Regions from separate parts of the Streptomyces sp. NPDC085927 genome, predicted to be linked through region 2. Evidence: riboswitches for the same ligand, from Rfam matches in the RefSeq annotation. Region 2 holds a riboswitch; the other holds the start of a gene.

Region 1 (3,865 bases), on a different contig from region 2:
GTGGTGGCATGCACCGGCAGGGCGCCGTGCGGGGCACGGTGGGAGCGGGTGTCCTTGTCGAAGTAGGTCTTCGCCAGGTCCCGGGAGGAGCCCGGGGGCCGGAGCCGGGTGGGGCCTTCGGGGTTCTGGAACACGCCGTCCCGGTAGTGCGGGGACCTGCGGATACGCGCCATGCGCTCACCGGTGGGCTCCGCGCCGAAGGCCGCGGGCCGTAGCGCACGGAGCCCGGAGCTCTGGGAACGGGTACCGGCCACATTGCCTCCAGGTGGAGTCGGTCAGACATTCCATTATGTGCGGCCGGTCCGGCGCCGGTACGCCTCACTGGCCGGAAAGCGTCCCGGAGCCGTGCACGTGCTCCCTCACTTCTCGGCGAAGGAACAGCCGGCGGTCACCGCCTTCGCCCACGCGGGCGGGCTCCGCTGTCCGGATCCCGCCGGCCCGGGAGCGGGAGCCGGAGCGGGAGGAACTGTCCGGGCGGGCCCGCCGAACCGGGAACGCGGACGCCCCCGGCGCGGGCCGCGCCCGCACCCGCTCCCCCCGCCTCGCGCCCTCCCGCCCCTCGTCATGCCACCGAGGCGATGCGCTCCTTGATGTCGTGCGGGGACAGCGCGCCCTTCGCCGTCACGTGGTCCCCCGACGACTCTCCCCGCAGCCTGCGCCCTATCCACGGCACCAGGTACTCGCGCGCCCATTGGACATTGTCCCGCCGGACGTCGAGGCTGCCGCGGGGCGGCAGCGGGGGCCAGGTCTGCTCCGGGTCGGCCGGGACGTCCAGGCCGAGGGTCTGTCCCGCGCGGAGCGCCACGCGCGTGTGCCCCTCGGGCGACAGGTGCAGCCGGTCGGTGTCCCAGGCCCTGCGGTCCTGGATGCTCCTGAGGGACCAGAGGTCGAGCACCGGGCAGCCGTACCGGTCGGCGACGGCCCGCACATGCCCGTTGTAGGTGGCGATCTTGCCGCGCAGATGCCTGAGCACGGGCACGCCACGGGTGTCGAACCCGGTCGTCACCAGAACCGTGCCGGAGACCGCCGCGAGCGCGGCGATCGCCCGCTCGAAACGCTCGGCCACCTCGTCCGGGTCGCTGCCGGGGCGCAGGATGTCGTTGCCGCCCGCACAGAAAGAGACCAGTGCGGGGGCCAGTTCGACGGCCCGCGGAAGCTGGTCGGACACGACCTGGTCGAGCAGTTTTCCGCGCACCGCGAGATTCGCGTACCGGAAGTCGCCTTCGGGACGCCGGTCGGCGAGAAGTACCGCGAATCGGTCGGCCCAGCCGACGAATGCCCCGTTGGGGCCGGGGTCGCCGACGCCCTCGGTGAAGCTGTCCCCCACCGCCACGTACGACCCGATCACTGCCTTGCTGTCATTCTTCGAATCGTCTGCCACAACCGGACATGATTCACCTTCGAATGTGACCTACGCGACCGTAGGAAGGCATTGACGGACGGTGAGATAAGCCACTCGTAAAGCGCCGGCACATTTGGAATAGCCCTCCGGGCGGGGACGTTGACCGGCGGGCAACGTGACGCACGGAACACTCCCGGTACTCCCCGTACTCCCTTTCTGTGGGCACACCCGGCACACCGGACGCACCGAAGGCCGGACCCGGGGATCGGGGTCCGGCCTTCGGCGGCGTGTCAGGCGGGTTGCCTCGGGGGTCAGCCGATGGAGACGCCCTTGCCGCGGAGGTAGGAGACCGGGTCCAGGTCCGAGCCGTAGTTCGGCGTGGTGCGGATCTCGAAGTGCAGGTGCGGACCGGTCGAGTTGCCGGTGGAGCCCGAGAGGCCGACCTGCTGGCCGCCGCTCACGGTCTGGCCGGCCGAGACGGACAGCGAGGAGAGGTGGGCGTACTGGGCGTAGTGGCCGTCGTCCAGCTTGATGACGACCTGGTTGCCGTACGAGCCGGCCCAGCCGGCGGAGACGACGGTGCCCGCGCCCACGGCCTTCAGGGAGGTGCCGGTCGGAACGGCGAAGTCGACACCGGTGTGGTAGCCGCTGGACCACATGCTGCCGGCCACCTTGTAGGCGGTGCCGAGGCCGCCGCCGGGCACCGGCGAGCTGTAACCGGAGGTGGCCGCGGCCTGGTTCGCGGTGGCCGAGCCGGAGGAGGACTTCGGCGCGGACCGCTCGGAGGCCTCGCCGGCCGTCGACGGCTTCGCCTTGGAGGACGGAGCCGACGGAGCGGCCGAAGAGGGCGCCTCGGAAGAAGAGGACTTCTTCGGCGCACCGGTCGCGGCGGCCTTGCCGTCGACCGAGAGCTTCAGACCGGGGTGGATGAGCGACGGGTCGCCGCCCACGGCCTCGCGGTTGTCGGAGTAGAGCTGCTTCCAGCCACCGTCGACGTTCTCGGACTCGGCGATCTTCGCCAGGTAGTCGCCGCCCTTCACGATGTACGTGCGGGTCTCGCCGTTCTTGTCGCCGTCGGCCTTCACGCCGTCAGACGTCTTGCCGGCGACGGCATACGACTGGACGGCCTTTTCCGGGGCGGCCTGCGGAGTGGCGGCGTTCGCTCCGGTGGCACCGAGAAGCGGCAGGGCGAGTGCGGCGCCACCGGTTCCGGCGACGGCGATGGAGCGGGTGAAACGCAAAGCGCTGGGACGACGGTGCTTACCCTTTGCGGGCATGACGAATTCCTCTCCGGCGCCTACGAGGTGAGCTGTCGGGTGCGGACTGGAGATGCCCGGCCGCGTCGAAAACGCGGCTTAACCCCAAGCCGTTCCGGAGACCGGAACAGGCAGTCGTACCTGTGGGTCCCCCGCTCCTGCCATATACGGGTCAGAGGGTGAAGGCTCCGGACAGCGGCAGGATTAGGCGTCCGTCCGGATCGATGGCGAACGTAGGCGACCGAGACGCAAAGGGACAAGCGCGATCTTCCGAGCGAAGGCGTGTTTTCGTGATCCATTGACCTGAAAACCGTCACCCAGAGTCGCCCCGGATTTTCGACACCCCGCGAATCTCCTTGCTGAATACCGGAATTACGTGAGCATGGCGACAACACATCGTCACCTCTATGACGATGCTCACCACCCCATTCCCATCTCCCTTCCTATCGGGGCACGTTATGGCGAAACTCCTTAAACGGACAGAACGCTCTAATGGGAGAATCTCGGATGGTTCGGCCGGGCCGGGCCGCAGGTCCGGCACGGGTCCGTCCGCGCCGGCGACTCCGCACCGGGAGCTCCACCGGGAGGGCCCCGTCTCCACTCCGACGGCCCCCTCGCCAACTCATTGCCCCTGCCAGGCATGTCGTATCGTCGGGTGACACCCGCCGGCGCCGACGCGCCGGCGGCGCAGAGTGGGAGAGGGGCCCCCGTGACGCAGCAGATCCCGTCGACCGAACCCGAGCTCATCGGAGTGCGCAATTTCCGTGATGTGGGCGGTCTGCCGACCGTCGACGGCCGCCGGGTGCGGCACGGGGTGCTGTTCCGCAGTGGCCATCTCGCGCACGCCACGGAGGAGGACGCCGCCTTCCTGTCCTCCCTGGGACTGCACACCGTCTTCGACTTCCGCAACGCGGCCGACCACAAGCTGGACGGGCGGGACATCGAACTGCCCGGCGTGCGCAATGTGAATCTGCCGCTGAGCGACCCGGCCGACGGCGCCGAGTTCTGGAGGATGGTCCGCGACGGGGACCTGGACCAGCTCCGCTCGATCCTCGCCGGCGGCAAGGGGGCGGAGCGGATGATCACCTCGTACCGCATGACGGTGAGGCAACGCACCGCCGAGCACTCCCAGGTGCTGCTCTCGCTCGCCGAGGAGTGCGTGCCCGCGCTGATGCACTGCGCGGCGGGCAAGGACCGCGCGGGCCTGTCGGTGGCGGTGACACTGCTCGCGCTGGGCGTGGAGCGGGACGCGATCTTCGACGACTAC
Region 2 (3,865 bases):
GGGCCAGACCGCGCTCGCCACCCTGCTGACCCGTCTGCCGGACCTCGAACTCGCGGTGGACCCGGCCGAACTGCGCTGGCGCGGCGGCCTCATCATGCGCGGACTGCGCACACTGCCGGTGCGGTTCACCGCGCTGCCGATGTGATCTCGCCTACGGAGCACCGTGCCCGGCACCCGTTCCGAAATGACCCGGATGGTCGCCGAGTCCGCTCCGGGCCGTCCTCCGGCCGCCCTTTGCCTCCGCGCAAGTGACCGTCAGGTCCGCCGTGGACACGGTCCGTCGAGTTCGGGTGGGGCCGGCGTAAAGGTGACACCCACTCAACTCTGTGATCTTCATGTGATCTGCGCGGCATGAACTTGTGACAGACGTTCGAGTGCGGATACGTTCACCCATCAAGCACGGCGTCTCGCTTCTGCGATACCACAGTTCCAATCGCCGTGCGAGCAACCGTTGTCTGCGAAAGGTCTCCGCATGCTCTCCGGGAACGGTCGTCACCGTCGCCCCCGCCAGGCTCCGGCTCTTATCGTCGCGGCCGGAGTGACCGGCTCGGCCATCGCGATTCCCCTCCTCGGGGCCGGCGCGGCCAGTGCGGCCGACGGCTCGACCTGGGACCGGGTCGCCGAGTGTGAGTCCGGTGGCTCCTGGAGCCAGAACTCCGGCAACGGTTATTACGGCGGCCTGCAGTTGACCCAGACGGACTGGGAGAAGTACGGCGGCCTCGACTACGCGGCCAGCGCCGACCAGGCCAGCCGCGGCCAGCAGATAGCGGTGGCCGAGAAGATCCTCGCCGACCAGGGTGTCGGCGCGTGGCGGGCCTGCGGGCTGCTGGGGGGCCTGGGACAGGACTCGCCCGCGCTCGACCTCGGTACCGGCGCGAAGGGCGACGCGTCGGGCAAGTCCGGTTCCGAAAGGTCCGTCACTCCGTCGCCGTCCCAGTCCTCCGACTCCTCGAAGGACGCCAAGGACACCAAGGACACCAAGGACGCGAAGGACGCGAAGGGTGCCGCGGACGGCAAGGAGAAGGAGGAGGGTGCGGGCGGACCGGTCGACCCCGACGCTTCCCCCTCCGCCTCCCCGTCTCCCTCCGCCTCGGCCAAGGGTGACGACTCGGACAAGTCGGGGCAAAAGGAAGATGCTTCGGAATCGTCCGATGGCGAGAGCTCCGGCAGCGGCCGCCACCGCGGCGCCAGCGCCGAGGAAGAGGTGCGCGAGGACCGTGACGCCGGATCCTCCGGCCGGCACGCCTCACGCGGCGGTCTCGGCTTCACGCGCGGCCTTGACAGTGCGTCCCCGTCCAGCAGCTCCGGCTCGGGTGCCGGGAGCGACTCCTCGGTCGCCTCCGACTCCCTTGCCCTCGGCGGCGGATGGCTCGCCCAGTACAGCGGAGGGGACGAGGTCCTGGGCGCGGCCGCCCCGAACCTCATCCTTCCCGGTCAGACGCTCGCGTTCGGGTTCGAATCGGACAACGGCTGACATCCGGGCGGCAGCTGGGGGCGCGGGCACTTCCCGGTCGAGCGGTGGCCGGGTGCGGGTCGGGCGGTGACGGGGCGACAGGCGGACCGGTGTGCGAAAAAGTGCGTCGACAGCGCCAATTGACGTTGCGTTTTGCCGCGAATGTCCGGTTTAAAGATGATGAGAGATAGGTCTCAGAAGGCCTGATCTTCTTTGATAATCCGCCGGGCCCGTGTCTACGGTCGTGACCGCTCGTCATCACGGGCCCCGGCTGCCGCCACGCCGAATCCTGCCAGTGGCAGCACGGGAACAGTCGTCGCGTCATGCGCCGTAGGCAGGAGCGGGGGACCCAAGGTAGGCGCCGAATCCGGTGAGGGATGCCGGATGCGGCTAGGGGTGAAGCCGTGTCCCGTGAGGGACGCGGCCGGGCAACTCAACCGGCCCGAACCCGACAGCTCACCTCGTAGGCGTCGGTGAGGGGATCCATCCATGCTGTTTTCCGGCAAGGGCAAGCACCGTCGTCCGTCCAAGGCCACCCGTGTCATCGCCGTCGCCGGCGTCACCGGTGCCGCTGTCGCCGCCCCGCTGATGGCGGCCGGCAACGCTTCCGCCGCCACCGCCTCCGAGTGGGAGACCGTCGCCCAGTGCGAGTCCGGCGGCAACTGGTCGATCAACACCGGCAACGGTTACTACGGCGGCCTGCAGTTCTCCGCCTCCACCTGGGCCGGTTACGGCGGCACGGCGTACGCCGGCACCGCCGACCAGGCCAGCAAGGCCCAGCAGATCGAGATCGCCGAGAAGGTCCTCGCGGGCCAGGGCAAGGGTGCCTGGCCGGTCTGCGGCAAGGGCCTGTCCAACGCCGCCCACACCGGTGGCGGCTCCACCGAGGGCTCGGGCAACCAGAGTTCGGGCAACCAGGACAGCGGCTCCTCGCAGCAGTCCCAGCAGCAGGAGTCCCAGCAGCAGGAGTCCCCGAAGCGGAACACCGAGGCCGCTCCCGAGCGTTCGGCCGAGCAGAAGGCCTCCCGCTCCGACGAGCGTCCGGCCGCCAAGAAGACCGTCACCACCCCGACCGGTGAGAAGGTCGAGAAGGGCGACGGCGAGTACAAGGTCGTCAAGGGCGACACCCTCAGCTCGATCGCCTCGGAGCAGGACGTCAAGGGCGGCTGGGACAAGCTGTTCAAGCTGAACGACGACATCGTCGAGGACGCCGACCTCATCTACCCGGGCCAGCAGCTGCACCTGAAGTAAGGCCGCGGCCGCGAGTCCGGGCCCCGTCCCCACGGGTGCCTGCCCCGCCCCGGCGCGTGCCCCCGTACGCGCCGGGGCGGGGCTTTTTCCGTGTCCGGTACCGGAGTGGGTCCGTGCGTGGTACCGGAGTGGGTCCGTGCGTGGTGCCGGAGTGGGTCCGTGCGTGGTGCCGGAGTCGGTCCGTGCGCGGTGCCGGAGTGGGTCCGTGCGCGATGCCGGAGCCGGCCTCCCGTCTCCCGGTTTTCCGATACCGCCTTTGTTCCGTTCGGAAACAATTTACTCTCGGTTCTGTCCGCGGAGCGGCCGACCGGATGGCCGATCGCCCCGAGCCGGATAGGCTCGGGTCCGCAGGGCCCCGTGGCCCCGCTGAACCACGTCACATCCATGAAGGAGATGCTCGTGCCGTCCATCGACGTCGTCGTAGCCCGGGAAATCCTGGACTCCCGAGGCAACCCCACGGTCGAGGTCGAGGTCGGCCTCGACGACGGCAGCACGGGTCGTGCCGCCGTTCCGTCCGGCGCCTCCACCGGCGCCTTCGAGGCCATCGAACTCCGTGACGGCGATCCCGACCGTTACCAGGGCAAGGGTGTGGAGAAGGCCGTCCTGGCCGTCATCGAGCAGATCGGTCCGGAGCTCGTCGGCTACGACGCCACCGAGCAGCGCCTGATCGACCAGGCGATGTTCGACCTGGACGCCACCGACAACAAGGGCTCCCTCGGCGCCAACGCCATCCTCGGCGTCTCCCTGGCCGTCGCCCACGCCGCCTCCGAGGCCAGCGACCTGCCGCTCTTCCGCTACCTGGGCGGCCCCAACGCGCACCTGCTGCCGGTGCCGATGATGAACATCCTCAACGGCGGTTCGCACGCGGACTCCAATGTGGACATCCAGGAGTTCATGATCGCCCCGATCGGCGCGGAGTCCTTCTCCGAGGCCCTGCGCTGGGGCACCGAGGTCTACCACACGCTGAAGAAGGTCCTGAAGCGCAAGAGCCTGGCCACCGGCCTCGGCGACGAGGGCGGCTTCGCCCCGAACCTCGGCTCCAACCGCGAGGCCCTCGACCTCATCCTCGAGGCCGTCAAGGAAGCCGGTTACACCCCCGGCGAGCAGATCGCCCTCGCGCTCGACGTCGCCGCCTCCGAGTTCTACAAGGACGGCACGTAC

What was found. Region 2 has a riboswitch for cyclic di-AMP ahead of ACIF80_RS11410 (transglycosylase family protein). Riboswitches for the same ligand answer to the same signal wherever they lie in the genome.
Region 1: another riboswitch for cyclic di-AMP. It lies ahead of ACIF80_RS34335 (peptidoglycan DD-metalloendopeptidase family protein); the one in region 2 lies ahead of ACIF80_RS11410 (transglycosylase family protein).

What each region holds. Positions count from the first base shown of each region.
Region 1 covers NZ_JBITSN010000022.1:15,656-19,520, reverse strand. The annotation lists gene ACIF80_RS34345 (MBL fold metallo-hydrolase) at 1-254, opposite strand, end outside; gene ACIF80_RS34340 (SGNH/GDSL hydrolase family protein) at 563-1,348, opposite strand; gene ACIF80_RS34335 (peptidoglycan DD-metalloendopeptidase family protein) at 1,654-2,619, opposite strand; cyclic di-AMP (ydaO/yuaA leader) riboswitch at 2,624-2,786, opposite strand; gene ACIF80_RS34330 (tyrosine-protein phosphatase) at 3,308-3,865, shown strand, end outside.
Region 2 covers NZ_JBITSN010000003.1:516,217-520,081, forward strand. The annotation lists gene ACIF80_RS11400 (cytochrome P450) at 1-145, shown strand, start outside; gene ACIF80_RS11405 (transglycosylase family protein) at 539-1,474, shown strand; cyclic di-AMP (ydaO/yuaA leader) riboswitch at 1,770-1,938, shown strand; gene ACIF80_RS11410 (transglycosylase family protein) at 1,943-2,704, shown strand; gene eno (phosphopyruvate hydratase) at 3,104-3,865, shown strand, end outside.